4 regions of the Bradyrhizobium sp. SZCCHNGR1005 genome follow, and region 2 is predicted to be linked to each of the others. Evidence: predicted binding sites of a transcription regulator. Region 2 holds the regulator's gene; each other region holds the start of a gene.
What was found. The regulator PhoB, encoded in region 2, activates phosphate uptake and scavenging genes when phosphate is short. The targets are predictions, from matches to a motif close to TGTCATNNANCTGTCAT.
Positions count from the first base shown of each region.

Region 1: the regulator PhoB is predicted to act here: its motif matches at 4,126-4,142, upstream of QXZ85_RS33140 (YbhN family protein).
Region 3: the regulator PhoB is predicted to act here: its motif matches at 3,372-3,388, upstream of QXZ85_RS09380 (alkaline phosphatase D family protein).
Region 4: the regulator PhoB is predicted to act here: its motif matches at 4,135-4,151, upstream of phnC (phosphonate ABC transporter ATP-binding protein).

Region 1 covers NZ_JAUEZC010000016.1:62,695-70,121, reverse strand. Annotated here, with positions in the region: gene QXZ85_RS33150 (ABC transporter substrate-binding protein) at 1-681, opposite strand, end outside; gene QXZ85_RS33145 (hypothetical protein) at 808-2,754, opposite strand; gene QXZ85_RS33140 (YbhN family protein) at 2,875-3,969, opposite strand; gene QXZ85_RS33135 (ferritin-like domain-containing protein) at 4,352-4,858, shown strand; gene QXZ85_RS33130 (MFS transporter) at 5,042-6,457, shown strand; gene QXZ85_RS33125 (hypothetical protein) at 6,479-6,913, opposite strand; gene QXZ85_RS33120 (hypothetical protein) at 6,981-7,427, shown strand, end outside.
Region 2 covers NZ_JAUEZC010000006.1:48,180-55,606, forward strand. Annotated here, with positions in the region: gene pstB (phosphate ABC transporter ATP-binding protein PstB) at 1-716, shown strand, start outside; gene phoU (phosphate signaling complex protein PhoU) at 822-1,538, shown strand; gene phoB (phosphate regulon transcriptional regulator PhoB) at 1,554-2,258, shown strand; gene QXZ85_RS23950 (GcrA family cell cycle regulator) at 2,525-3,037, opposite strand; gene QXZ85_RS23955 (aspartate aminotransferase family protein) at 3,525-4,733, shown strand; gene argF (ornithine carbamoyltransferase) at 4,730-5,656, shown strand; gene QXZ85_RS23965 (hypothetical protein) at 5,653-5,793, opposite strand; gene QXZ85_RS23970 (DUF559 domain-containing protein) at 5,737-5,934, shown strand; gene QXZ85_RS23975 (Hsp33 family molecular chaperone) at 6,077-7,075, shown strand; gene QXZ85_RS23980 (molybdopterin-dependent oxidoreductase) at 7,227-7,427, opposite strand, start outside.
Region 3 covers NZ_JAUEZC010000002.1:709,267-716,693, forward strand. Annotated here, with positions in the region: gene QXZ85_RS09370 (Crp/Fnr family transcriptional regulator) at 177-938, opposite strand; gene QXZ85_RS09375 (response regulator) at 1,114-1,488, shown strand; gene QXZ85_RS09380 (alkaline phosphatase D family protein) at 1,731-3,305, opposite strand; gene QXZ85_RS09385 (TAXI family TRAP transporter solute-binding subunit) at 3,501-4,850, opposite strand; gene QXZ85_RS09390 (4a-hydroxytetrahydrobiopterin dehydratase) at 5,206-5,508, shown strand; gene QXZ85_RS09395 (YkvA family protein) at 5,605-6,003, shown strand; gene QXZ85_RS09400 (TAXI family TRAP transporter solute-binding subunit) at 6,144-7,289, opposite strand; gene QXZ85_RS09405 (hypothetical protein) at 7,358-7,427, opposite strand, start outside.
Region 4 covers NZ_JAUEZC010000003.1:349,490-356,916, reverse strand. Annotated here, with positions in the region: gene QXZ85_RS13955 (peroxiredoxin) at 1-48, opposite strand, end outside; partial or broken gene QXZ85_RS13950 (mechanosensitive ion channel family protein) at 330-1,443, shown strand; gene QXZ85_RS13945 (DUF1045 domain-containing protein) at 1,449-2,162, opposite strand; gene QXZ85_RS13940 (alpha-D-ribose 1-methylphosphonate 5-triphosphate diphosphatase) at 2,173-3,357, opposite strand; gene QXZ85_RS13935 (chloramphenicol acetyltransferase) at 3,350-4,015, opposite strand; gene phnC (phosphonate ABC transporter ATP-binding protein) at 4,199-5,008, shown strand; gene phnD (phosphonate ABC transporter substrate-binding protein) at 5,092-6,024, shown strand; gene phnE (phosphonate ABC transporter, permease protein PhnE) at 6,102-6,986, shown strand; gene phnE (phosphonate ABC transporter, permease protein PhnE) at 6,983-7,427, shown strand, end outside.

The DNA of each region.
Region 1 (7,427 bases), on a different contig from region 2:
ATTGTTGAAGATCGGCGTGAAGTCGGTGGTGTCGGGCGAGAAGCGGATGTGCTCGACCACCTTCAGCCCGGCCTTGGGCAGGCACGCCTCGTAGCCGACGTCCAGCGGCTTGGTCCAGGCCGCGTCCTCGCTCATGATCGCGGCGGTCTTGAACTTGAGCTGATCGGCCAGCAGGTCCTTGGCCGCATCGCAGACCAGCTGGGCCTGCGCCGCCGAGGTCAGGTAGCCGTGAAAGGTGTATTTGTTTTTCTCATAGTCGTTGTGGATCGCCTTGGTGATCTCGTTGGAGGCCGCGCCCGGGGTGATCAGGGGCAGCTTCAGCCGCGCGGCCCAGGGCTCCAAGGCCAGCACCACCTCGCTGATGTAGCTGGCGATTACGGCCGACACCTTGTCCTCATTGGCGGCGCGCTGGAAGGCGCGCACGGCATCTGCCGACGATGAGTGGTCGTCGTAGGTGACGATCTCGATCTTGCGCCCGAGCACGCCGCCTTTGGCGTTGATCTCATCGGCCGCGATCTGCGCGCCGCCGGGCGTGGCGGCACCGGCGATCGCCTGCACTTCGGCGATCACGCCGATCTTGATAGGATCGCCGGACTGCGCGTATACAGGCGCGGTCAGGCAGAGGGTCGTGGCCGCGGCCAACATGGCAAGCGGCGGCGAACAGGCATCGAACCGAAGCATGCGTTTCTCCCTTGACGATCTTGTTGGGCCAACTTGTTAGTTGTGCCGCGCGCGTATAGGTCGCGCGCATGTCAAGTGTAAGCCGCGCTCACGCGGCTTGGAAAGCGCGTTCGGATCGATCTTGGCCTATTGCTGCACTGCGCTTGCGGGCGGCAGCGGCTCGCCGCTGATGTCGGGCTCGGCGGCGTCCAGGCTGAGCACCTGGGCTGCGGCCGGAAAGGCCGCATCCGCCATCGCCGCGTGCCCTTCGGCGGACGGGTGTACCGCGCCGCCATAGACCGCCGACAGCACACCCCAGGTCGCATCGTGGATATCGGAGGGCTGCATCGCTGCCGGCAAGCCTTGCGGATAGGTCATCGCGGCAAAATAGCTGTCATTGGCATCGCGGATCCAGCGTGCCCGCGGCAGATAGGCCCGGTACTCGCTGGCGCCGCGGCCGCAGCGCAAGGGGTCATTGGCGGCATTGACGATGTCGGGATCGAAGCTGTCGCCCTTGGCAGAGAAGCAGTCGCGGTCGAATACGGGATCGCTCGCGGCGCGCGCGCAAAAACCGTGGTCGGCGAACGCAGCCTGATGCGCATCGACAAAGGTCATGCGGTCGCTGCGCGGATCGCGGCACAGCACGCCGCCCTGGCACTGCGCCAGTGCCTTCAGGGTCGGCAGGAACTCGTTCTCGACAAAGGCGGTGACATTGGCGAGCCGCTGCGGATCGGCGGAGAAAGCGGGGTGGATGTCGAACCCCGCCCGCCCGCCAGGGCAGGGCGCACCGCCACTGGCGAGCGCCGGATTGCCATAGGACGTGTAGATCACATGCGAGAGGTCGCTGACCAAGGGCTTGAGGGCCTCGCGCAACTTGGCGAAGCCCTGCGGCAGGTCGCGCGCAAGCTCGGCGCGGGAATCCTCCACCGAGCCGATCAGGCCGATGCGCTTGAACAGGGTGCGCTCGGTCGGCGTGTCCACGATGACGTCGGACACGAGACCGGAGAAGTTGATGTCGTTGGCGCCGATCGACAGCAGCACGAGGTCGAGCCGGCGATCCGGCTGGCGCCGCTTGGCCGCCGTGAGTGCCTCGCGCAATTCGGAAAGCTGGCCGTTGACGCTGCTCTGGCACGTCGCGATCGAGCGGCCGGGCGGGCATTCGCGCGCCCGCTGGCTGCCGAACAGGCCGTCGGCAATGGTGGCACCAGTGCAGGCGAGCGGCAGATAAGTGACCGCGATGTGCGGATAGCGCACCGCGAGCGCGAGCGCCGTGCGGGTCTGATAGCTGTAGAGCGAGCGATGGCAGGCTGCATTGAACCAGACGGCGCTGTGGCGCTGCCAGTTCTGCAGCGTATCCGGCGCTTCGCAGGCACGGCCGCCTTTGAAGCCGGCGCGGCTCGGCCGGTAATATTGCCCGGTCGCGCCGCCGAGATAGGAGCGGAAGCAGAAGCCTTCGTCGGCCAGCGCGATCGCGCGGTCGGGATTGCCCTCTCCCGAGGCGATGCTGTCGCCGAGACCGGCGATGAAGATGTCGCGCACCTGGATGCCGGCGGATACCCGCTGGCTGCCGTCCGCGCTGGAGACGTCGACCGTGGCGACGGTCTGACGGCCATAGCGGACACGCAGGTTGACCGGCTCGGCACAGTCGAAGGTCGAGCTTTGCGGGCCGTCACCATCGTCGAACGACCAGGCGCAGGTGGCGCCGACCGGGACCGCGCCGGTGAGCCGCACCGTGATCGGGTGATCGATCGGGGTGAGATAGCTCTCCTTCACATTGTCGCGGGTGCAGGGCTCGTTGACGCGGCCCTGCAGATCGATGCAGAGCCGGTTGACGATGTTGCGAGCCCAGCCGCGGCCGTCGCTCTGCAGTTCGAGGCCTTGCTCGGCGGCGAGGATGCTGCGGTCGCGCGCAGCGTCCACGTGAAGCAGGAAGTCGCGCTCCTCGCGGAACAGGCGGAAACGGTTGCGCACCTCCCAGCTGATCTGCATCGGGGTGGCGGTGATCTGGGCGCCGACCGGCGAGGTCGGAATCACGGAGAGCGCGGGCGCGAGCAATGCGGCCGCCAGCAGCAGGCGAAGGGAATCTGGGATCATGGCGCGACGTTTCACGGCAAAGATGCGGCGGAAATAAGAGGGCCGCCTGTCAGATCAAGCCGATTGCCTGGGACAAGTCAGCCATGCCTCAGCTCGGTGCTGCGCCGACATCGCGTCGGATCAGCGCCGCGAGTGCTGTTTCAGCCGCTGCGGCAGCGGGGCCGGCGCAGGAGTTGCCGTGGCTTGAGGCGGCGTGACATGGCGGCGGGATACGTCGTTGAGCTTGCGCCGTTCCTGCCAGGGCTGCACGACATTCATCCAGAGTTCCCGGAACCCCATGATCGAGATTGCCGTGGCGAACGGGATGACGAAATAGAGGACGCGGAACACCAGCAGCGTGGCGAGCAGCTGCTCGCGCCCGAACTGCGGCAGCGCCACCAGCATCGCCGCGTCGAACACGCCGATGCTGCCCGGCGCATGGCTGGCGAAACCCAGCAAGGTGGCCAGGATGAAAACCACCGAGAGCGACATGAAATCGATCGGCGGGTCGGAGGGCACCAACAGATACATGGCCAGCGCACAGAAGCCGAGATCGACCACGCCGATCAGGATCTGCACAAAGGTCAGCCGGGTCGAGGGCAGCACGACTTTCCAGCCGTTCTGGCCGAGCTTGCGGCGGTCCTTGCCGGTCGCGAGCCAGCCGAGATAGGCGAAAATCGCCAGAACGAGCCCGACGCCGATCAGTCGGTTCACCGCCTCCGGCAACTGGTCCATCGTGGAGGCGGCGGACGGGTGCAAGATCATGCCGATGCCGAGCACGAAGATATTACCGAGCCAGAAGGTCAGCCCGGACAGAAAGCAGATCTTGGCGACGTCGATCGCGCTCAGTCCATAGTCGGAGTAGATCCGGAAGCGAATGGCGCCACCGGTGAAGACGGTCGCGCCGATATTGTGGCCGATCGAATAGCTCGTGAAGGATGACAGCGCTGCGATCCGGTAGGGCACGTGCTTCTTGCCGATCGTCCGCAGGGCGAAGAAATCGTAGAAGGTCAGGGTACAAAACGCACCGACGACGCAGAGTGCGGCGAGCGCGATGTGTCCGGGAGGGATGTCGGCCAAGGCGGTCAGGATCACGCCGCCGTCGACCCCCCGGAGCGTGCGCACCAGGGTGGTCACCGCGAAGGCGATGATGGCGAAGCTTGCTGCGATTCCAAGCCGCTTCCAGCCGATCCATTTCTTGAAACCGCGCCCGAGCGCAGTCAGCAGACGCTGCATTCATCCTCCCGGCGGGGCGGCACCACAGATGTGAAGAGGGGCGAAACCATTACTCGATGGCGGGCGGGAATTCCATTACGGAGAGTTCCTTACGGCAAAACACGCCTCTTGTGCAGTCCTTGACAAGGCCGGCTTCAGCTTTCGAACGTGCTGACCCGTCATACGTCGGTCACATAATGTTGACGCCCTGGATTTGTCACAATCACGTCGCCGCCAACGTCCGATTGCGCCGCGCAGTTCCGCAAATGGGGCACGCTCCGATGTTTGTGCTGTGCCGGAACAACGGGCCAAGCCACCGGTTAGCCGAGCGCAGACCACCAGATGAACGCGCGAAAACGATGGCCGGGAGCCAACGGCGTTCCGAGCGCAAGGAGGCGAGACAATGGGACTGTTTACCAAAGACATCAAAACCATGAACGACCTGTTCGTTCACCAGCTGCAGGACATCTATTACGCCGAGAACCAGCTGGTCAAAGCGCTGCCGAAGATGGCCAGCAAGGCCAGCGATCAGCGGCTGAAACAGGGATTCCTGACCCACCTGGATGAAACCAAAACGCACGTGCAGCGGCTTGAGCAGGTGTTCAAGATGCAGGGCATCCAAGCCAACGCTGTCGACTGCCCGGCCATCGACGGGATCATTGAGGAGGCCGAGGAGGTGGCCGGCGAGGTTGCCGACAAGGCCGTGCTGGACGCGGCTTTGATCAACGCCGCGCAGGCCGCCGAGCATTACGAAATCGTCCGTTACGGCAGCCTGATCGCCTGGGCCAAGCAGCTCGGCCGCAAGGATTGCGCGACCATCCTGCAGAAGACGCTCGACGAGGAGAAGGCGACGGATAAGAAGCTGACCAGCCTGGCCGAAGGTGCGGTGAACCTGCGCGCGGCGAGCTGATCTCTCGCCCGAAAATGGTTCAGCTGAGGCAAAACGCCGCGCCCCGCGCGGCGTTTTGGCGCCAGGCAGTCCTCATGCTTCAGCCGCCATGGCGCATGTGATCGATGGTTCGACCGATATCGAAGCATCGTGGTGCGCGCCAGGGCTAATTAACAGGCCGTCCTCAAGATGAGAGGTGCCGGCATGACTCGCTTATCGCTCGCAACAGATACCTCACGGCTAGCCGCGGCGCGGCAAGCTCCGCCATCCCGGCTGGCGAGCGCGCTCACATTGACCGCCATGAGTCTCGGCTTCGGCGTCGTCCAGCTCGACGTCACCATCGTCAACACCGCGCTCGCCAGCATCCGATCTGCCCTCGGGGGCGGCGTGGCTGAGCTGCAATGGGTGGTGAACGCCTATACGATCGCGTTTGCCGCCTTCATCCTGACCGCGGGGGCGCTCGGCGATCGGCTCGGCGCCCGACGTATCTTCATGGGCGGATTTGCGCTGTTCACGCTCGCATCCATCGGCTGCGGCCTCGCGCCCGACGCCATCAGCCTGATCGCGCTCCGCGGCATCCAGGGCCTGGGGGCAGCCGTCCTCGTTCCGAACTCGCTTGCGTTGCTGAACCATACTTATGCCGATGCCAAGCAACGAGGGCGTGCGGTGGGAGTCTGGGCCGCCGGCGCGAGCCTCGCTTTGACTGCCGGCCCCTTCGTAGGCGGCACCTTGATCGCGCTGGTCGGCTGGCGCGCCATCTTCTTTGTCAACGTGCCCATTGGTCTTGCGGGACTTTGGCTCGCGAAGATCTATGCGCAGGAGACGCCGCTCCATGCCGACCGCTCGGTCGACCTGGCCGGGCAGGTTGCGGCGATCACTTCGCTCGGGGCGCTCGCAGCGGCCGTGATCGAAGCCGGCGCACGGGGCTGGACCGATCGCGCCGTCCTGCTGGGTTTCGCCATCGCGATCGCCGCAGGCGTCGTCTTCGTCTGGCAGGAGGCACGCACCCGGCAGCCGATGCTGCCCTTGATCTTGTTTCGCAACCGTCTGTTTGCGCTGTGCGCGCTGGTCGGCCTGTTGGCCAACGTCTCGATCTACGGCCTGATCTTCGTGTTCAGCCTGTATTTCCAGGAGATCAATCACCTGTCGGCGTTCGCGACCGGGCTTGCCTTTGTGCCCATGCTCGGCGTCGTGTTCCCGGTCAATCTGGCCGCGCCGCGCCTGGCCGAGCGGATCGGTCCACGCGCCACCATCGCGCTCGGTGCAACGCTGTCGGCGCTGTCTTGCCTGGCGCTGCTGCGGACTGCGCCGGGAACGCCTTATTGGGTGGTCGGTCTGCAGCTGATCGGTGTGAGCAGCGGGCTCGGTCTGCTCGTGCCGCCGTTGACCTCGACCCTGCTTGGCAGTGTCGAGAAGTCCCGGTCCGGCGTGGCGGCCGGCGTGTTGAATGCGACGCGGCAGACCGGCAGCGTGATCGGAGTGGCCTTGTTCGGAGCGCTGATCGGGCAGCCGGATGCCTTCATCTCGGGGCTCCGATGGTCGCTCGTCATTTCTGCCGCGGTGCTTTTGACGGCCGCGGGAGTGATCCGCTGGGGCGCGTCGGCGCAGCATGGGCGATGAGGCGCGACGAAGGAGAGGCGATCACGCCTTCCGTAACGCGAAATTGGCCCCGCAAAACGCCATCAATGCGCCGAGGCCGAGCGCGGCAATGCCGGCCAGCACGCCCGCGATCGAAGGTGTCGGGCTTGGTCCAGACAGCGTCTGGCCGGCGCCAATCAGGAGCAGGACGCCGATGCCGATCAGGAAGTGCTGCATTCGTTTCGGGATATCTCCGGAAACGGCACTATGCATCAGGCTCGCGATGAAATAGCCGCCGGCGAACGCAACGGTTGCGATCAGCCACCAGGCGATGGCCGAGCCGGCCGGCATGAACGCCCCGGTGTCCGTCCGCCACAGCCCGCCGAGATCCAGCCCATAGCGCGCGCCCATCATGTGCACGGCGAGCGCGAGCAGCACGCCTGCAGCCATGGCGCCGGCCAGGATCAACAGTCGGGGGAAATGGGTCGTCTCGGTCATGAGCGATGTGTAGGATAAGCGGCAGGCTTCGTGCAAGCAGTGAGGCTGATCCATTCACGCACAGGAAATGACGTCCGCAGACGATGACGCCACGGTCAGTTATGCCTTCAAGGCGTCGCTGATCGGGACCGCGCATCGGTTCGAGCTGACCGACGAGGGGGTGTCGTGGCGCATCGGCGCACGTGCCGGGCTCTGGCCCTATGCCGAGATCGCCGCCGTGCGGCTCTCCTATCGGCCGGTGTCGATGCAGGCACGGCGCTTTCGCGCCGACATCACCCATCGCAGCGGCGCGCGGCTCAGCCTGGTTTCGACCTCCTGGCAGACCGCGACGCTGGTCGCGCCGCAGAGCGAGGGCTACCGCCGTTTCGTCACGGCGCTGCATGCGCAACTCGCTGCGCATCACAGCCAGGCGGTGCTGACCGCCGGGCTCGGGCAAACGACGTATGCTGCAGCGCTGGCGCTTGTCGCATTGCTCGGGCTTGCCATCGCCGCACTGTTCGTTCGCGCCTTGCTG
Region 2 (7,427 bases):
ACGGCGATCACCATGCGCTGAAGAACATCAACCTGTCGCTCGGAACCAACCGGGTGACGGCCTTCATCGGACCGTCCGGCTGCGGCAAGTCCACGCTGCTGCGCATCTTCAACCGGATGTATGATCTGTATCCGGGCCAGCGCGCCGAAGGCCAGCTGATGCTGGACAACACCAACATCCTCGACCCCAAGCTCGACCTGAACCTCTTGCGTGCGCGCGTCGGCATGGTGTTCCAGAAGCCGACGCCGTTCCCGATGACGATCTACGAGAACATCGCCTTCGGCATCCGCCTGTATGAGAAGATCTCCAAATCCGAGATGGATGACCGCGTCGAGAAGGCGTTGCGCGGCGGCGCGCTGTGGAACGAGGTCAAGGACAAGCTCAACGCCTCGGGCCTGAGCCTTTCCGGCGGCCAGCAACAGCGTCTCTGTATTGCCCGCACCGTTGCGGTGCGTCCCGAGGTGATCCTGTTCGACGAGCCGTGCTCGGCGCTCGATCCGATCTCGACCGCCAAGGTCGAGGAGTTGATCCAGGAGCTGTCGGACAACTACACGATCGCGATCGTGACCCACAACATGCAGCAGGCGGCCCGCGTCTCCGACAAGACCGCCTTCATGTATCTCGGCGAGCTGATCGAGTTCGACGATACCAGCAAGATCTTCACCTCGCCGAGCGATCGGCGGACCCAGGACTACATCACCGGCCGCTTCGGCTGATGCCGGAAACGGACCCCTTGCATCGGTCGGCAAGGGGCAGTTGGCTGAGGCAGCGAGACCCGAATTGACGCGCCGGACTACGACGGCATTGCCGAGGAGATAGAGATGGCCAGTGAACATACCGTCAAGGCGTTTGACAGCGACCTGCAGGAGCTGACGCGGCTGGTCGCGGAGATGGGCGGCTTGGCCGAGCGGCTGATCGTGGATTCCGTCGACGCGCTGGTGCGGCGCGACGTCGCGCTCGGCGAGCGGGTGATCCAGACGGACGCCGAGATCGACAGTCTGCAGCGGCTGATCGAGGAGCGCGCGGTGCTCACCATCGCCCGCCGGCAGCCGATGGCGGTGGACCTGCGCGAGATCGTCGGCGCGATGCGGGTTGCGACCGACCTCGAGCGGATCGGCGACCTCGCCAAGAACATCGGCAAGCGCGTCGCCGCGCTGGAGAGCGATTTCCATCCCTTGAAGCTGATCCGCGGTTTGGAGCACATGACCGACCTGGTGCAGTCGCAGGTCAAGTCGGTGCTCGACGCCTATGCCGCCCACGATCTGCCGGCGGCGATGACGGTGTGGAAGGGCGACGAGGAGGTCGACGCCATCTGCACCTCGCTGTTCCGCGAGCTGCTCACCTACATGATGGAAGATCCCCGCAACATCTCGTTCTGCATTCACCTGATGTTCTGCGCCAAGAACATCGAACGGATCGGCGATCATGCGACCAACATCGCGGAAACCGTGTTCTACATGATCGAAGGCCAGCCGATGATCGACAAGCGTCCGAAGGGCGACATGACGTCCTTCGCGGCCACCGCCCCCGGAAACTGAGAGAGAAGCTGAGCGATGAGTGCGCGCATTCTGGTTGTGGAAGACGAGGAAGCGCTGACGACGCTGCTGCGCTACAATCTCGAGACCGAAGGTTACGAGGTCGAGACGGTTGCGCGCGGCGACGACGCCGACACGCGACTGAAGGAACGGGTGCCCGATCTCGTGGTGCTGGACTGGATGCTGCCGGGGCTGTCCGGCATCGAGCTGTGCCGGCGCCTGCGCGCCCGGCCCGAGACCAAGCAGCTGCCGATCATCATGCTGACGGCGCGCGGTGAGGAGAGCGAGCGGGTCCGCGGGCTCGCCACCGGGGCGGACGATTACATCGTCAAGCCGTTCTCGGTGCCCGAGCTGTTGGCCCGCGTGAAGGGTCTGCTCCGTCGCGCGAGCCCCGAACGGCTCGCCACCGTGCTCGCCTATGGCGACATCGAGCTCGATCGCGAGAAGCGCCGCGTCGCCCGCTCCGGCCGGCCGATCGATCTCGGGCCGACCGAATATCGGCTGCTCGAGTTCTTCCTGGAACATCCGGGCCGCGTGTTCAGCCGCGAGCAGCTGCTCGACAGCGTCTGGGGCCGCGACATCTACATCGACGAGCGTACGGTGGACGTGCACATCGGACGCTTGCGCAAGCTGCTCAATCCGGGACGCGAACAGGATCCGATCCGCACCGTGCGTGGCGCGGGCTATGCGCTCGACGACCGCTTTGCGAAGGCGGAATCGTGAGCTGAGGGCGATCGCGCAGCGACAAACAGCACCCGATCAAAGGCGGAGCTTCGGCTCCGCCTTTTTTGTCATGACAAGCGCGCTTGCAACGTGCGCCGCCGTCATCCCGGCGAACGCCGGTACCCATAACCGCAAATGCTGATGATAGAGCTGCAGCTGTAGCTAACATCCATCATAACCACGCCCGCCGGTGGTTATGGGTCCCCGCGTTCGCGGGGACGACAGCTGATGGCTGAGCTAACAGCGCGTCCAAGATGCGCAACAGATCAGCGTGCCGGGCTCTTGCCGGGGTGACGACGGCGATCGGCCGCGGGCTGATAGGCGATGCGCGAATGCTGCGCGCAATAGGGCAGGCCGTTCAGCGCCTTGCCGCCGCAGAAGAAGAAGTCCGCGCTGGCGGGATCGCCGACCGGCCAGTGGCAGGTGCCTTCGCGGAGCTCGAGCAGCGACAGCCGCTGGTTCATCGGCACCACATTGTCGAAGGTGATCGGATCGGGCTCCGTCTCGACCTCGAACACCTGGGCGAGCGCGGTGTTGCCGCGCGCCACCGGGCGGGCCACCCGCATCATCGGCTGAGCGGGGCGGGCCTTGCGCTGACGCGGAGCGGCGGCGGCAGGGCTCTTGGCACGGCCGGAGAGGCCGAGCCTGTGGACCTTGCCGATCACGGCGTTGCGCGTCACATTTCCGAGCTCCGCTGCGATCTGGCTGGCCGACAGTCCGGCCTCCCAGAGCTTTTTCAACTGCTCGACGCGATCGTCTGACCAGGTCAATACCGTCATCGCACCTTTCCCTTCGCGTTTCGCTGGCCAGTTTCGGGACAGCGCTGCGGTGCCAAACTCACGAAAATCCCTGCTCGCAGAATCCCTTAGCCCTCGCCGGGCGCGAGATGCGCGCCCGGACGTGTACGCCGAACCACCGAACTCTTAAGGATCAGACCTGCTGCACGAGATGTCGTACTCGATGCGAAAAACGCTACAATATGCCGTGACTCCCGCGCAAGAGTCGGGGGCCACCGTCCACACCTTCCGTCGATGTGGACCGGGAACGCTTAGCACTGTCATCGACCGGAAACCCCACCTGTTCCGCGCTGAGGCGGCTGGCTCACGCGTGTTGACAGCGAACGTCCTGCGCATACAATAGTTGTCCGTGCCGCCTTGAAAAGGCGGCACATTTTGTTTTCCAGGGCCGGGTCCCGGGTGCGCGATGGCGCTGCTTTGCGCCTCCTCGTGCGCGTCTTGACCGGCCCGTCAGCTCAAGTGATCAGCCATGACGGACGTCGCGTCGCATCTGCTCCCCGTATTTGCCCGGATCGATCTCGCCTTCGAGCGCGGCGAGGGCGCCTGGCTGATCGCGACCAATGGCGAGCGCTATCTCGACTTCACCTCCGGCGTCGCCGTGAATGCGCTGGGTCACGCGCATCCGCATTTGGTGAAGGCGCTGCAGGAGCAGGCGACCAAGCTCTGGCACATGTCGAACCTGTTCAAGAGCCCGGACGGCGAGCGGCTTGCGGCGCGGCTGTGCGAGCAGAGCTTCGCCGACTACGTGTTCTTCGCCAATTCCGGCGCCGAAGCGATGGAATGCGCGATCAAGATCACGCGCAAGCATCACGCCGCCAAGGGGCATCCGGAACGTTACCGCATCGTTACGTTCGAGGGCGCGTTCCACGGCCGCACGCTGGCGACGCTCGCGGCCACCGGCTCGGCCAAATATCTCGACGGCTTCGGCCCGCCGATGGATGGTTTCGACCAAGTCCCGCTCGGCGATCTCGAAGCGGTGAAGAAGGCGATCGGCCCGCACACCGCGGGCATCTTGATCGAGCCGGTGCAAGGTGAGGGTGGCGTGCGCACCGCGCCGCTGGGCTTCTACAAGGCCCTGCGCGAGCTCTGCAACGCGCACGGCCTGCTGCTCGTGTTCGACGAGGTGCAGACTGGCATGGGCCGCACCGGCGAGCTGTTCGCGCATCGCTGGCTCGGGGTCGAGCCCGACGTGATGTCGCTGGCGAAAGCGCTCGGCGGCGGTTTCCCGATCGGCGCGTGCCTCGCCACGGCCGATGCTGCGGCCGGCATGACGGCGGGCTCGCATGGTTCGACCTTCGGCGGCAACCCGCTGGCGGTGGCCGCGGCCAATGCGGTGCTGGACGTGATGCTGGCGCCGGGCTTCTTCGAGCACGCGCGCAAGATGTCGCTGCTGCTCAAGCAGAAGCTCGCCGCCGTGATCGATCGCCACCCGGAGGTGATCTCCGAGGTCCGCGGCGAAGGTCTCTTGATCGGCATCAAGGCCGTGGTTCCGTCGGCCGATCTGATCGCGGCGCTCCGCGACGAGAAGCTGTTGACCGTCGGCGCCGGCGACAACGTGGTGCGCTTCCTGCCGCCCTTGATCGTCAACGAAACCGAGATCGAAGAGTCGGTGCAGCGGCTCGATCGCGCCTGTACGGCGCTATCGAGCGGTCAGTCGAAGCAGGCAGCCGCGTCATGAGTAAGACCCCCCGTCATTTCCTCGACATATCTGAGGTTCCGCTACCCGAGCTGCGCTCCATGCTCGCGCTGTCCAGCGACATGAAGAAGAAGCTGAAGGCGCACGAGCCGGCGAAGAAGCCGCTCGAGGGCAAGGTGTTGGCGATGATCTTCGAGAAGCCCTCGACGCGCACCCGCGTCTCCTTCGACGTCGGCATGCGCCAGCTCGGCGGCGAGTCGATCATGCTGACCGGCGCCGAAATGCAGCTCGGCCGCGGCGAGACCATCGCCGACACCGCGCGCGTGCTGTCGCGTTATGTCGATGCCATCATGATACGGATCCTGAGCCACGATGCGCTGCTCGAGCTCGCGGAGTATGCCACCGTGCCCGTCATCAACGGGCTGACGCGGCGCTCGCATCCCTGCCAGGTGATGGCCGACGTGATGACGTTCGAGGAGCACCGCGGGTCCATCGAGGGCCGTACCGTGGCCTGGAGCGGCGACGACAACAACGTTTTGGCCTCCTGGGCCCACGCCGCGGAGCGCTTCAACTTCAGGCTCAATGTCGCGACCCCGCCGCAGCTCGCGCCGGGCAAGGTGATGAAGGATTTCATCCGCGCCACGAACGCGGATATTCGCCTTGGCCATGATCCGGAAGAGGCGGTTGCGGGCGCTGATTGCGTCGTCACCGATACCTGGGTGTCGATGGGCGACAAGGACGGCGAGCATCGCCACAATCTGCTCAAGCCCTATCAGGTCAATTCCAAGCTGATGTCGCTGGCAAAGCAGGACGCGATCTTCATGCACTGTCTGCCCGCCCATCGCGGCGAGGAGGTCACCGACGAGGTGATCGACGGCCCGCAATCGGTGGTGTTCGACGAGGCCGAAAACCGCCTGCATGCCCAGAAGGGCATTCTGGCCTGGTGCTTTGGGGCGGGAGCTTAAGGCCGCTCCACGAGCTGACGAACGATCTCGCCGTAGGTGCGCCGCGATTCATCACGAGCCGCCCGTTCAAGCAGTATATTCTGGATTTCGTCTGTTTCGAACGGCGGCTCGTGATCGAGATCGATGGAAGCCAGCACGCGTCATCGGCGACTGACGTCGCAAGAGATCATGTACTCGCGCTCGAGGGGTTCGCTGTTGCGCGGTACTGGAACAATGATGTGCTGCAGCGTCGAACGGCTGTCATGGAAGATATTCTCGCAAGGCTCGGCGCGGGGTGAAAGACCCCTCACCCGGCGCGCTGTCGCTGCGCGTCATCGCGCCACCCTCTCCCACAAGGGGAGAGGGTGCACTGAGCTCGGCGCGAGAGCAGAGGTCCATCGCCCCTTTCCATTTACTATCATCGACCCCATCTAGAGGCCCATGATGGCCAATTCTCCCGACATTGAAATCAAACTTCAAAGCGATATCCGCGCGCCGTCGGCCGTGCCGGTCGACGACGCCGTGCTGCCGTTCGAGGTCGCAGCGCTGGATCTGCGGGGACGGCTGACCCGCATGGGGCCGGCGCTCGACGATATCCTGACCAAGCACGCTTATCCCGCGCCCGTCGGCAAGCTGCTGGGCGAGGCGATCGTGCTGACGACCCTGCTCGGCTCGTCCCTGAAGTTCGAGGGTCGCTTCATCCTGCAGACCCAGACCGACGGCCCGGTCTCGTTCCTGGTGGTCGACTTCCAGGCGCCTGACCGGCTGCGCGCCTATGCGCGCTATGACGAAGCCCGGCTGTCCGAGGCCAAGGATTCCGGCTCCCTGCTCGGCAAGGGCCATCTGGCGATGACGATCGATCAGGGGCCGGACATGAGCCGCTACCAGGGTCTGGTCGCGCTCAACGGCGGCAGCCTGGAAGAGGCCGCGCACGAATATTTCCTGCGCTCCGAACAGATCCCGACCCGCGTGCGGCTTGCGGTCGGCGAGGAATGGAGCGGCGGCAAGCATCGTTGGCGCGCCGGTGGGCTGTTGACGCAGTTTCTGCCGAAGGCGCCGGAGCGTGCGCGGCAGGCCGATCTGCATCCGGGCGATGCGCCCGAGGGTACCGAGGTCCACACGGTCGAGGAGGACGAGGCCTGGGTCGAGGGCCAGTCGCTGGTCGCGACTGTCGAGGATGTCGAACTGATCGATCCCGCGCTGTCGGGCGAACGCCTGCTGTATCGGCTGTTCCACGAGCGTGGCGTGCGCGTGTTCAAGGAGCATCCCTTGCAGGCGCGCTGCTCCTGCTCGCGCGATGCGGTGGCGAACATGCTGAAGAGCTTCTCAGCCCAGGACCGCGCCGACATGGTGAAGGACGACGAGGTCGTGGTCACCTGCGAGTTCTGCTCCTCGGTCTATCAGTTCACGCCGCACGAAGCCGGCGTAACGGAGAATTAGTTCGCGCTTTGCGCGAATGAGTCCGCGCGCTGCTGCCTTCGTCATTGCGAGCGGAGCGAAGCAATCCAGAGACCCGCTTCCACGATTCTGGATTGCTTCGTCGCCTCCGGCTCCTCGCAACGACGCGGAGGCAGCCCAGCTCATGGCATCGTCACATCGTCGTCCCCGCTCCATGAATTCGTTGCGAGCGCGCCTCGGCGGCCGCGGCTTCGGCCGGGGTCAGCCGCTCCAGCCGCACCGCGACGTGCTTGTGATAAGGCGTGCCGGCGATTGGATCGCGGTTGAGGCTGTCGGTCAGCGTATTGATGCGCGGGCCGTTGCTCAGTCGCTCTCCGTCGTCCGTGGGATAGGA
Region 3 (7,427 bases), on a different contig from region 2:
CGGCGGAGAGGGCATCCCGCCCTCAAAAAGGAAGCCCGGCCAAAAGGACCGGGCAAACCTGACGCGTTGCGCCGCAATATAGGCAGAAACTACCAAAAAACAATGACAATCAATGACAATCCTGGTTGGTGCGCCGACGTGCGAAGTCCTGTGCCGGGCTGTCGGTTCCCGCCAGATCAGCCAGCCGCCGCCTGCTCGCTCGGGTAGACGCCGCGGAGTACCTCCTCGAAATGGCCTTTCACGGCCTCGTTGCAGAGGCAGGAGCGCCGCTTCAGGGCTTCCGTATCGCGGACCGTGATCGCGCCACGCCGGGTCTCCAGGATGCCCTCGGCCTTGAAGGTCTGGAGCACGCGGCTGGCATAGCTGCGGCCGACCCCGAGCAAGGTGGCGAGCTGCTCGTGGGTCAACGGTACGGTCGGGTCGCCATCGGTCCGCTCCATGGCTGCGATGATCCATTTCGCCGTGCGCTGCTCGATCGAATGGATCGCGTTGCAGGCGGTGGACTGGAACATCTGGGCCAGCATGCAGTCGGCGTAGCGCGCGAACACGCTGCGCAAGGTCTTCGACTGCAGCTTGGCAGCGTCGAGCTTGGTGACGGGCAGACGAACGAAGGGGCCGGCGAACTTGACGACGATGCGGGTATAGGCGGGCAGAAAGCCCTGGCTGACGATGCCGCCGACCGCGCCTTCGCGCCCCACCAGAATGGTCTCGACGTCGCGCCCATCCTCGTTCGCGACCAGATAGGAGGCAAGGGCCGGTCCGCAGGGAAAGTGCACGATCTGCACGTCGTCGCCGGGGTTGTACAGCAGGTCCCCGGCCGAGGTCTGCTCCTCGGCCAGATGCGGAGAGAGCAGTGCATAGTCGGTCATGCTCAATCGGCGCAGCAAGTTATTGTACGGCCGCTCGCGCGAGAGCGGCGTCACTCCCTGACCCAGCATTGCCATTCTCCGCCCTCTTGGCTCAGTGTTGGCCCTGTCGATTTGTTTCACGCTATGTACAGAAGTGGACCGACAGGGGAACTCTGGTATGGTGGTTTCGTTCCAGGAACCCGCCGGCGTGCTTGTGCGAAGGCGCTGGCTGCGGGGGCCGTCCTTCATCTCTGGAACCCCGCTCATGACCGCTTCGCAACTCGGCTTGCCGGAGCTTTATCAGGACATATTGATCGTCGAGGACGATCCGATCATCGCGCTCGGCCTCGAAGATACGATCCTCGGCTTCGGCGTGCCGACCGTGCGTGTTGCCGCCAACGTCGCGAACGCGCTCGTGATGATCGAGCAGCGCGCGCCGGATTTCGCGCTGCTCGATGTCGGACTGGTGCGCGGCAATAGCTTCGCCGTGGCTGAGCGGCTGGCTGCGCTGCAGATCCCGTTCGCCTTTGCGACCGGTTATGACGCCGACCGCGTGCCCGCGCAATTCTCCGACCGGCCGCGGCTGCAGAAGCCTTGCCCGACGGATGCACTGGAAGCGGCGCTGCGGCGGAAGACGTAGCGAGCGGAGCTGATCGCACCGCTACTAAATTCCCTTTCCCGGCAAGCGGCAGGGCAATCGCATATGACTGTAGCTTCGGGCCTCATGGTTCTCCCGGCGAAGCATCGTCCGGAGACGCGCGGCTTCGCCGCGCCCTCACCATGAGGGTCTGTCATTTTGCCGCAAAACAGGCCCTCGTCCTGAGGAGCTCGCCGGAGGCGAGCGTCTCGAAGGACGGCCGCGGGAGAAATCGTCGGCGGCACTCACTCCAGCTTCGGATCGAGCGTGGTCGACCACAGCGCGATGTCGGCGCGATCGCGCAAGGTCACTGTCATCTGTCCGGTGGCGCCTTCGATCTTGACGTGGCCGAAGAACTGCATGCCCGCCGACGGCGGCAGGTTCTGCTTGTCGAGGCCGGGCGCCTTGATGAAGCGCACCTCGGGGCCGAACGTGTTGTCGAGCTCGTTCGGTCCGAACGTGCCGGCATGCAGCGGCCCCGAGACGAACTCCCAGAACGGCTCGAAGTCCTGGAATTGCGCCTTGTCCGGATTGTAGTAATGCGCGGCGGCGTAGTGGACGTCGGCGGTCAGCCACACCGTGTTCTGGATCGGCGCCGTCTTGATGAAGCGGAGGATCTCGGCGATCTCGAGCTCGCGGCCGCGCGGCGGACCGTCACCTTGCGCGAACGCTTCAGAGCCGCGTTTGTTGGCGGCATCGTCATAGACGATCAGGCTGAGCGGCATGTCGGAAGCGATCACCTTCCAGGTCGCGCGCGAGTTCAACAGTGCCCGCTTCAGCCAGCGCATCTGCTCGGGGCCGAGGAAATAGGCATCGGGACCGTATTCGGTCTGCTGATTCGGGTTGTTCGGACCGCGATAGGAGCGCTCGTCCAGCATGAACACGTCGAGATGCGGACCATAGGAGATGCTGCGATAGACGCGACCGGGCTCGACAATGCTTTCGCGCAGCGGATACATCTCGTGGAAGGCGCGCGCGGCGCGCGCCGCCAGCAGCTGGATGTTGCGCTCCTTGTAGGCGGCTGGAAGATCCTTCGAGGCCGACCAGTTGTTGGTGACCTCGTGATCGTCCCACTGCACGAAGATCGGCACCTCGGCATTGAAGGCGCGGACATTGTCGTCGAGGAAATTGTATTTGTGAGCGGCGCGGAATTCGTCGAGCGTCTCGGCGACCTTGGCCTTCTCCGGGATGGTGAGATTCTTCCAGAGCTTGCCGTCGGAAAGCTTCACCTCGGATGCGATCACGCCGTCGGCGTAGATGGTGTCGCCGGAGTGGATGAAGAAGTCCGGCCGGTGCTTTTTCATGGTCGAGAACGTGAACATGCCCCCGTCGTCCGGGTTGATGCCCCAGCCTTGCCCGGCGACGTCGCCGCCCCAGACGAAGCTGACATCGCGCTTGTCCGAGGGCGCGGTACGGAAGCGGCCGACGACCGGCTCGCTCTCGATGTCGGGATGCGACAAGTCGCGGAATTTGACGCGGTAGAAGATATCCTGGCCGCCGGGCAGGTTCTCGACCAGCATCTTGGCCGTGTAGTCACTTTCCGGCAGCGCTGCGATCGGCGGCAGCGCGCGGGCGTCCTTGAACGTGTCTGATGTGGCGACCTCGACCAGCATCTGCGCGGGTCGGTCGGCGCGCGACCAGATCACGCCGCCGTCGCTGCTCACATCGCCGGACTGCACACCGTGAGTGATCTGCGGCCGGTCGGCGGCGCGGCTGAGGTAAGGCATGGCCAGCGTGCTGACGCCGGCTGCGGCCGCGGTGGACAGGAAGCGGCGGCGGGAGAGCGCATGGAAAGCGCGGCGTGGGATTCGGATCGTCATGAATATCTCCTCCGGGGCGGCGGCGAGTCGCGCCCGAATGTACGACCGAAGAGCTAGGAAAATTCGATGACAGCGCGATTACGCGAAGGCGCCACAGGGGAGGATTTTGCGAGCCGTTCCGATGTCGGTCCACGAAGCTGACGTCGGCTGGCGGTGAAGCGCCAGCGTTGCATCGCGGCTGGACTTGCCTTGGTATCAGGTGCCGGTCGCGCGCAATTGGGGACCGTTGCCGGTGCCGGCGCGCGGCGGGGTCTGCGGCATGCTCATCAGGATCAGCTTGCGGTCGGCGACCGCATTGTGGAACTGCTCGAGCGCGATGTTGAAGGCGGTGAGCGCGGCGTGCTCGATCGCGCCATCCTCGAAACAGGCAAGCGTGTTGCGCAGGATGTCGTCGGCTTCGCTCTGCATGTTGTCGAGCTCTTCGGGGGAATCGCTCTTGCGCGCGATCGTGATCATTTCGAGCAGCCGGTCACGCATCGAACTGTTGATGAACCGCTCGTCCTTCTTCAGATAGCCGGCGAACCAGGCACCGATCGAGCCCATCGCCGAGAGCGCCATCAGGCTCCACCAGATGTAATCGCTGTAGCGGTCGAGGAAGGTCTTCTCCTCGCCGTCGACAAAGGCGGCCGCTCCCGGATGCACTGGGATCGCGGCGTCCTTGTCGGTGTCGGGGGTCTCGATCTTCGCAGCCAACGGGAATTCCGACATCAGCTGCTGGCGCACCGAAAACAGCTGGCGGGCGAAGGCGGAGACGGTCGATTCCGCCAAGCCTTTGCGCGCCACGATGTGGTGGTTGAAGCTGATCGTCTTCACCTCGTCCTCGGGCCGGTCGGGCGAGCCGCCGAAGGCGCCGGCCGGGATGTCGGCCGCTTCATATTCCGGATGATTCTGCGCGATCGCTTCCGCAGAATCGATCGCAAGGAAGGTCGGTGTGCCGCCATCCTTGGTGGAGGCTGCGATCGCCTCCGTCGTGATCTTGCTGTTGACAGGTCCCGCAGCCAGCCAGACGTCGGCTTTCTGACTGCGCACCGCGTCGATGGCCTCGGTGATCGGGAATTGCAGGATATCGACCTTGCCGGGATCGACGCCATATTGCTGCAGGATCACCTTGAGCAGATTGACGTTGGCCGGAGTGCGGCCGATGACGCCGATCTTGCGGCCGGCGAGCTGCGAAATCTTGGTGATCTTCGCGCCCTTCCTCCGGCCCTTGGCCGGCGGCACCCATAGCACCGCGACGTTCTTGCGCAGCGTTGCCACGGCCTGCGCGTTCTTCGGAACGTTGAGGTCGCCGCGGATGATGGCGAGATCGACCTTGCCTTCGGCGAGCGCCTGCGCGCTTTCGGCGGCGCCCTCGGTCTGCACCGGACGCAAGCGGACATAGCCGTGATTTTGCGAAAACGCCTGGGTCAGCGCCTGCACCACCCTGAGATCGTCGCTGTTGGGAGGACCGACGGCGATCTTTAGCGGCACCGGGCGCATCGCAAAGTAATAGCCGCCGATAAGCGCGCCGACGATCGCCAGGATTCCGGCGACGACGATGAACACGACGGGGCGAACCGGCGAGCGCGGTTTTGTCGGGATCTGAGCTTCCACCAGGTCCAATCCTCCCATGATCGCGCTGGCGACAGTCGCCGATGGGTCTGGTTCCGAGCCGCTAGGCCAAACTTGTAGCAAATATCTTGCCTGAAGAGGGTTACATCTGCGTCATGGTTACCGGGATGCGCTGGGCTCGACCGGCGGGATCGGTTCCGCGAACGATGCGAATGCATGGTTTGGGATCGATGTCGGGAAGGTTCCCCTTGCGACGGCGGGCGCGAGGGCGGACAGTATGGCCATACCGGGCAGGCCGATGGCAGGGCGGCGGGTCCGATCAGCGGAACGTTAGCGAGAGGAGGCGATCATGGCGGAGCGATTGTCGGCCGAGGCGCGGGCCGCGGCCCTGGGCGAGCTTTCCGGCTGGACCGAACTGGACGGCCGCGACGCGATCAGGCGAACCTTCACTTTCAAGGATTTCAACGCGGCCTTCGGCTTCATGTGCCGCGTCGCGCTGGTGGCCGAGAAGCGCGACCATCATCCGGAATGGCGCAATGTCTACCGTACCGTCGAGGTGGTGCTGGCGACACACGACGCCGGCGGCGTCACGAAGCTGGATATCGAACTGGCCAAGGCGATGGATGCGATCGCAGCGCAGATGGGCGCATAATGTGCTCTCCTCCCTTATCTGGCTTGCGGGTCGCGGAGCCATCCCCACATCTTGTGGCGGCAGGCCGCTAGGATCGCGGCACGAGGGGAACCAAACGTGGCATCCGACACCACCGACTATACTGTGGGTTTCGAACCGGCCGACCGCCTCGCGCGCGACCGCGATAGTGTGCGCCGCAGGTTCTGGACCAAGTTCAAGCGGGTGATGGCGAAGCTGCCCTTCGCCGAAGACCTGCTCGCCGCCTATTACTGCGCGTTCGACAGTGAGACGCCGCGTCACGTCCAGGCCGCGCTGCTCGGCGCCATCGCCTATTTCATCCTGCCGTTCGATTTCATTCCGGACGTGATGCCGGTGCTCGGCTTCACCGACGATGCGGCCGTGCTCGCCACGGCCATCCGCATGGTCGCCTCGCACATCACCCCCGATCATCGCGCCGCCGCACGCGCCGCGCTAAAGCGCGGGCTGGAGGGGGACGAAGAGGACAAGGCCAATTAGCTGTCCGGTGGCGGCACCAGTGCACGGCACGTGGCGTCCGCCGAGGTCACGCGATGTGCGCGTGAGAATAACGCAAGAGAAAAGCCCCGCGGCATGACCGCGGGGCTTTTGTTTGCTTGAGCAGCTGATCGGCTACAGCCTCAGCGCTGCCGCGTCTGCGTCCGCGGGCTGCCGTTCCGCTCGGCCTCCCAGGCCTGGAACTGCTTGAACAGGGCCTCGCGATCGGCCTCGCTCTGCAGGCCCTTGCCGGCGTCGCTCTGCTTCACGAAATCGTCGAAGCGGTCGCGCGCCGCACCCGAACTTTCGAACGAATGGGTCTCCAGCCACTGCTTGGCATAGGGGAAGCGTTGCCAGCCCGCCAGCGGCGCCGACAGCGAGACCTCCTTCCACTTCGGATGGAAGGGCGGCTTCTGGAAGCTCGGAAACTTGGCGAAGAAGGCGTCGACGAACAGCGACAGTTTGCGATAGCGGTCGGTGTTGGGCGCCCAGTTGTAGGCGGCGAGCACCGCCGGTACGGCGATGGTGTCGACCTTGTCGCCTTCGGCGATCAGGTTCGGATAATCCTTCGACGTGAGCGTTGCCGGCAGGTAGTCGGTTTGCAGCGGTCGGTCATAATCGACGTTCACCAGATGGAAGCGACCGCCGTCGTTGACGAAATTGCTGACCGACTTGTACGGCTTGCCGCCGACCACGATCACCGCATCGAGCTCGCCCTTCTTCAGCTTCTCCATCGCGATGCGCTGTTCGATGTAGCGGAAGTTGGAGGCATTGAGCCCGAGCCGTTCGAACGTGGTCAAGGCGGTGACGAAGGTGCCGCCATCGGGCAGGTCGACGCTGACCCGCTTGCCGTCGAGGTCGCGCAGATTGCGGATCGCGAGCGGCGCGATCACCTGCATCTCTTCATTGTAGAGCTTGGTCACATAGGTGAATTGCTTCTTGATGTCGTGCGCGAAGCCCTTGCGCTCGAGATAGTCGAGCGTGTCGGCACGCACCACGCCGAGATCCACCCCCTGCAGGAACAGAATGTCGGCGACGCTCTGCACCGAGCCGCGGCCGACGATCGGCAGCACGCGCAGCTTGTTGCCGTCGTCGAGCACGGAGGCGAGGTCGGCACCGAACTGCACATAGGTGCCGCCGATGGTACCGGTGATCATCGTCACTGTATTGGCGTTAAGGGCCTGCTTGGTCTGGTTCGAACCGAACTGGAAGACGGCCTTGAGACTGTCGCTGACTTTGGCGGGATCATACTCGTCCGCCGCCTGGGCGCTGAACGCGCCCATCGTCATGATGGCAGCAAGTGCTGCCAGCCTGCTGAAAGGTGTCATGTGTTCCCCTGCCTTGAAAAAATCTGAACTTAATTCTGCAATTGATCGAGCCGCCGCTGCGCCTCGGCCGAGCCGAGCTGCGCTGCACGGCGATACCAG
Region 4 (7,427 bases), on a different contig from region 2:
CACGCCGACGATTTCGAACGATGGCAGCTTACTTCCAATTCCGAGCATGGTGCACTCCAAGAAATCACTGCGTTGCAATAGCGATGCGGATTGTGCATTGCAAGCGATATGCCATTCGTTTGCAACATCAGTGGATTGTCGGAAAAGCAACATCGCGTAGCTTGATGCTGCACGTGCGTATCGTTGGCATATCGGGGGCTTTAGTCCGGCGAGCGGTTCCGGGCAAGCCGGCCATGCGCCGAACGCATGCTGCGGTGCAGCTGACGCGTGATCCGAAGAAGCGCTGATGAGTTGGTCTCGCTTCCAACAGCTGGCGGGAGAGATCGGGCATGCAGGAACTCGTCGAGCGGATGTCGGGCTTGGCGCCGGAATGGCTGATCGGACCTGGTCTGATCGCCGCCGCGATCGTCGGGGCGCTGCTGATCTACAAGGTGATCCGCGCCGTGGTGAAGCGGACGATCGGCGCGCGAAGCTCGATCTTGCTGCCGACCCTGCAGCGGACTGCCGGACCTGCCCGTCTCGCCCTTTGCCTGATTGCCGTCGCTCTCGTTCTGCCGCTCGCCCCGCTTGATGACGCCTGGAGACGGGCGCTTGCGCATCTGTTCGCGGTGGCGACCATCGCGCTGGTCGGCTGGATCACGATCCGCGCCGTCGATCTTGCCGCCACGCGCTATCTCCAGCGCTTCCGCAATGACATCGCGGAAAATTTCATGGCGCGCAAGCACGTCACCCAGGTCCGCGTGTTCAAGCGGGTGATCGATACCTTGATCATCATCGTCGTGATCTCGACCGCCTTGATGACGTTCGATTCGGTCAGGCAATACGGCGTCAGCCTGTTTGCGTCGGCCGGCGCCGCCGGCCTGATCGTCGGTCTCGCAGCCCGGCCGCTGCTGAGCAACCTGATCGCTGGTGTGCAGATCGCCGTGACACAGCCGATCCGGATCGAGGATGCGGTCATCATCGAAAACGAATGGGGCTGGGTCGAGGATATCGCATCGACCTACGTGGTCATCCGTCTGTGGGATTGGCGCCGCATGGTCGTGCCGCTGTCTTATTTCATCGAACGTCCGTTCCAGAATTGGACCCGTGATGCGGCGTCCCTGATCGGCATCGGTGATGCTGTATGTCGACTACGCGGCGGACGTGCCGCGGATCCGCAAACGGCTCGAGGAGGTCGTCAAGCAATCGAAATTGTGGGACGGCGCGGTCGTCAATCTGCAGGTCGTCGATGCCAACTCCCGTACGATGGAGCTGCGAGCCCTGGTCAGCGCCCGCAATGCACCGCAAGCCTGGGACTTGCGCTGTGAGGTGAGGGAGAAGCTCATCGCCTTCCTGCAGAAGGAGATGAGGGAAGCTTTGCCACGCGACCGCGCCGACATCTTGCCGCCGCTCGCCGTGCATGCGGATCAGCTGCGGCCGAGCTACGCCGGCGCAGCACACTGAGCCTGCTAAGCGGGCGACGCGCATCCCGTGAGCGGCCAGGACCCGATAATGCGGAAGCGGGCTCTTGGATCGGATTGGCGAAATAACACGATCTGGTCGATCGCGAGCTGCGCGAGCTTCATCTCGGCGAAACGGGCTTGCAGCATCGCAAGGATCGGCTCGCGACGCGCGGCCTCCAGCCGGCATGTCAACGTCATGTGGAAGCGGAATTCCTCCATGACGTAGGGATAGCCCCAAACGTCCAGATATTCGACCTGACGCGGCGTCAGCGCCTCGGGCTTTCTGCGCGCGCGATCCTCCGGCGTGGTCGGCGCGCGGAAGGGATCGAAGGCGCGGACGCAGTCCGCCGCAAGCCCCTGCCGCGCGTCCGAGCGCTCGCCCGGGATCACCGCGATGAATCCGCTGATCGCATCCACCACGGGGCGGATGAGCGGGATCGCGCGCGGCACGCTCACGAAATCGCGACAGGCCGTCACCAGGTCCGCTTCGCTTCGTCCATCGGCCAGCCCGAACGGCGCCTTCAAGGTGGCGTGAAAGCCGTATTTGCGGGCGTCCTCGGTCAGCTCGCGCCAGTCGGCAATCGCTTCCGTGATCCCGTCCGCGAACGCGGTATCCACTCCGCGTCGCGCATCATAGCCGAGCAGAGAGTTGCCGAAACGATCCAGCAGGCTCGCCTCGGGCGGTGCGTAGTAGATCGCGTAACGTGGAAATTTGGCCATCTCGATCGGCTTACTCGGCAGCTGCGGCACGGGCGAGCGGCGCGGTGAGCCGGCCTGGCTCGGTCAGATAAACCAACTGCCCATTGGCGATGACCGCGACCACCCGCGGCCGCATCGGCACCTGATCATCGACCATGATGATGTCGGCGCGCTGACCCGGTGCAATGCTGCCGCGATCAGTGAGCCCCGCAGCGCGCGCAGGTCCGCCCGAGACGAGATCCCACGCACGAGCCAGGGAGAGCACGCCGTCGGCGGCGAGGCGGAAGGGGGCCAGGAGTGGCGCCGGATAGTAATAATCGGACGCCAGTACCGAGCAGAGGCCATTCGCGATCATGTCGCTCGCTTTGGTCCAGCCGGTATGGCTGCCGCCGCGAACGACGTTGGGCGCGCCGTAGACGATGGCGTCACCGCCTTCCGCCGCTTCGCGCGCCGTTTCCTCGTTGATCGGAAACTCTGCGATCGTCACGCCCTGTGCGCGGAATGCCTTGCGCATCGCCGGCGTATCGTCGTCATGCGAGAGCATCCGCACCCCGGCGTCGCGCGCGATGCTGGCAAGGCGCGCAATCGACGCCGGCACTTCATCGGCGCGCGAGACGACATCCGCCACGAGGCGATCGAATGCCTCACCCGAAAGCCCGGTCCGATCGACCATGCGCTGGCGCTTCTGCGGCTTTTCCAGCGAGGCGAGCGTCGAATTCATGTGATCGTTGAAGGCGAACAGGTCGACACGACCCGTCGCCAGCCACTGCGCGATCTCCTCCTCGGCACCGAGATTGTAGGTCTCGTGACGCAGATGGAAGCGCGTGTCGGCCGAAAGCCGCGGTCGCAAGTCCTCGATGGATTCGAGCAGGCGGCGCGCATTGTCGGCGCTGCGCAGGCCCGGCTCCCAGGACCAGGTGGTCGCGTGGAAGACCGTGGTGATGCCGTTCGCAATCGCCTGGCGGTCGCTGTCGATCAGCGCGACGTCGACCGGGAAGCCGACACCGGCGCGCGGCTCCATCTGACGCTCGAACGCATCGCCGTGCACATCGACAATGCCGGGCAGGACGAGAAGCTCCCGCGCGTCGAGTTCGACCGCAGAGCCGCTACGAGACACACCGATATCGGCAATTTCACCTTCGGTAACGGAGAGGAAGGTGTCGACGAAGTCGCTGCCGAGCAGCGTTCGGCCACCTGAGATGATGAGATCAGTCATGAGAGACACTTTGCCGCACCCGGCCGGTCGCGTCGAGCGCGGACTCGTATGTGTCCAGGAATTCGTCAATCGCCAGCCTTCTGAAGTCCGGCAGCGCTGCGCGTAGCGCCTCGTGGTGCCAATCCCACCATGCCAGCCGGATCAGCCGCTCGGCGACATCTTCGGGAAACCGGCGCTTGACCGGGCGCGCCGGATTGCCGGCCACGATAGTGTAGGCCGGAACGTCCTTGGTGACGATGGCCCCTGCCGCGACCACCGCGCCGGTCCCGATGTTGCGGCCGGGCAGCACGATCGCGCCGTGACCGATCCAGACATCGTGACCGATATTGACGTGGTGCTCCTTCCGCCAGGCGAAGAACTCGGCCTCGTCGTTTTCGCCGGAGAAATAAGCGCTGGCGCGATAAGTGAAATGCGCCTGGGTGGCGCGGTGCATCGGATGATTGCCGGGATTGATCCGCGTCATCGCTGCGATCGAGCAGAACTTGCCGATGCTCGTGTAGGTAATCTGGGAGTCGTTGACTACGTAGGAGTAGTCGCCCATCGCGACGTCGAGCAGGATCGTGCGTGCGCCGACTTCGCAATAGGCGCCCAAGGTCGAGCCCTGAACCTTGGCGCTGGAATCGATGGTGGGAGCCACCCCGAGTATCTTTCCGGCCATCTCGATCACTCTCCGTTTACCGTCGGCGGGCGTCGTCTTCTATCAGTGTGATGACATCGCGGTGACATGCGCGTGACGTGTGCTGCCGGCGTGTGGACGGTTCGGTGCAGCAGCAGAGCTGTCACATAACTGTAGAATCCGGGCGCTAGCGGAGAGTGCGGTCCTAGCTGTCCGGAGAACCCAATGCTGGTGGTAGATGGTTTGACGTGTCGTTTTGGCGCGAAAACCGCAGTCGATAACGCTTCGTTCACCATCGCGCCGGGCAGCTTCGTCGGTGTCATCGGCCGGTCGGGCGCCGGTAAATCGACGTTGCTGCGGTCGATCAATCGGCTGAACCCGGTCAGCGGCGGGCGCATCCTGTTCAAGGACGTCGATGTCACCGCGCTGCGCGGCCGCGACCTGCGACAATGGCGTGCTCGGTCGGCGATGATCTTCCAGCAGTTCAATCTGGTCGGCCGCCTCGATGTGCTGACCAATGTCCTGATGGGGCGGCTGGCGCACATCCCATTCTGGCGCTCGCTGGCGCAGCAGTGGCCGGCACAAGATGTTGCCGTGGCGCTCTCGGCGCTCGAACAGTTCGACATGGCCAGCCTCGCGGCCCAGCGCGCGGACCAACTCTCCGGTGGCCAGCAGCAACGCGTCGCCATCGCGCGCGCCATGGTGCAGGAGCCCGAACTCATTCTCGCCGACGAGCCGATCGCCTCGCTCGATCCGCGCAACACAAAGATCGTGATGGATGCGCTTCTGCGCATCAACAAGCATTTCGGCATCACGGTGATCTGCAATCTGCACTCGCTCGATCTCGCGCGCGGCTATTGCGATCGCCTGATCGGCATGGCGACCGGCCGTGTCGTGTTCGATGATCTGCCGGCGGCACTCACGCCTCAGATCGCGCGCGAATTGTATGATCTCGAGGCCGACGAAGTGATGGACGCGGTGCGTCCTGCGGCGGCCGCGACCGCTCCAGCCCTCGGCCAAGCCGCCGTGGCCTGACCGAGAGTTTTGCGAACTTGGCTGCCGCATTGTGCGGCGTTCAAGACGTCTCACTGCAAGTACTGCAAGAAAAAGGACACGTCATGATCAATCGTCGTATCGTTCTGGCGGGCGTTGCCGCGCTGGCGTTCACGGCTTCCGCCTCCGCCGAGGATTGGAAGGCGAAGTATCCGGAACTGACCTTCGCAGTCGTTCCGGCCGAGAACGCCTCCGGCGTCACCGAGCGCTGGGCGCCGTTCGTCAGCTATCTGTCCAAGGAACTCGGCGTGAAAGTCACGCTGCGCATCGCCAATGACTATGCCGCGGTCATCGAAGGACAGCGCGCCGGCAACATCCATATTGCCAGCTACGGCTCCGCCTCGTTCGCGCGTGCGCGGCTGACCGGCGTCAAGACCGATGCCTTCGCCAACGACATCAATGCGGACGGCAGCACCGGTTACTACTCGGTGTTCTTCGTCAAGGCGGGCAGCCCGTATCAGAAGGTCGAGGATCTCAAGGGCAAGAACCTGGGCCTGGTCGATCCGAACTCGACCTCCGGCAACAACGTGCCGCGCTTCGAGCTCAACAAGATGGGTATCGGCAGCGCCGAGGGCTATTTCAGCAAGGTCGTCTTCACCGGCAGCCACGAAAACGCAGTGCTGGCGCTGGCTCAGGGCACGGTCGACGTCGCGGCCAACCAGTGGACCAGCGACAATGATTCGACGCTGGCGCAGATGCTCACCAAGGGCATGCTGAAGAATGTCGATGGCTCGCCGATGAAGAAGGACGATTTCCGCATCATCCATAAGTCGGCCCTGATCATCAACGGGCCGTACGCCTACAACTCGGAGCTTCCGGAAGAGGCCAAGGCCGCGATCGCCAAAGCCTTCTTCGATGCGCCGACCAAGGACAAGGCAGCCTTCGATCGGCTGTCGGATGGCCAGAAGCAGGGCTTCCATCCGGCCACGACCAAGGATTGGGATGCCACCATCGAACTGATCAAGTTCGTCGACAGCCTGCGCAAGAAGGCGTCCTGATCTGTTCTCCGTCAAAAGCCGGGTCTATGCGACCCGGCTTTTTTCCGTAGCGCATGAGCGCGAAGGTCCGAGCTTCGATGGCGGTCGCGGTTTCCACACTTCCCAGCCAGCAATTGGCCGCGCTCAACGAGGCCTACCGCAAGGCCGTCGCACGCAAGCGCCTCCGTGTTGCGCTGGCTGCTGTGGTGTTTGCTGCCGTGCTCGGCGCCGCAGGTGTCGGTGCCGAGGTCAATCTGCGTACGCTCTTCACATACTTCGGCAATTTCGTCAGCTATTTCGATCGCATCTTCACGCTGGACGATGGGCAGCGTGTGTGGACCAATTTCCCAGAGTGGTTTTGGGGCTGGAAGAAATGGCTCAAGCTGCTCGGCGAGACGCTGTTGATCAGCTATGTCGGCACCTTGGTGGGCATGGTGTTCGCGTTCGGCCTCAACTTCTTGGCCGCTGAAAACACGTCGCCGGCTCCCTGGCTCCGTTTTGTCGTGCGTCGCCTGCTCGAATTCGCCCGCACCGTACCGGCCATCGTGTTTGCACTGATTTTCGTCATCGCCTTTGGTCTCGGGCCGATTCCCGGCGTGCTCGCCATTGCCGTTCATTCCAGCGGCGCGCTCGGCAAGCTGTTTTCGGAAGTGGTGGAGAACGCCGATATGAAGCCGGTCGAAGGTATTCGCTCGACCGGTGCGAGCTGGCTGTCCTGCATGCGCTTCGCGGTCCTGCCGCAGGTCATCGCCGGCTTCGTCAGCTACACGCTGTTGCGTTTCGAGATGAATGTCCGCGAGGCCTCTGTCATGGGTTTCGTCGGTGCTGGCGGCATCGGTCAGGAGCTCGTGGTCGCGATCCGCAAGTTCTACTATTCCGATGTCAGCGCGATCCTGCTGACGATCATCCTCACCGTCTTTCTGATCGACATCGGCACCGGCTGGCTGCGTGCCAGGCTGTTCGGCGCGGAGGCGCGCACATGACAGCTCTGGAACGGCCGGATCCGCAAGATCTGCGCAGGCGTTATCCGCACGTTTTCGACCGGCCCGCGGCGGCGCGGCTCGCCACACCGCTGGTGTTGGTGCTCACGCTTGCCATCTTCGTGTTCGGCCTAGTCGATCTGGAGTTTTCACCCAGCCGGATGCTGGCCGGGCTCGGCCAGCTCGGCTGGATCGCAAGGATGATGCTCCCGCCCGATCCGGGCGCGTCTCTGCCTCTCTACCTCAAGGCCCTCGGCGAGACGCTCTCGATAGCAGTGTTGGGCACGACGCTGGCGGCGCTGGTGGCGTTGCCGATCAGCCTGCTCGCGGCGCGCAATGTCATACCTTCCGCGATCCTCCGCTTTCCGGTCCGTCGGCTGTTCGACACGATCCGCGGCGTCGACCAACTGATCTGGGCGCTGGTCTGGATCAATGTCGTCGGGC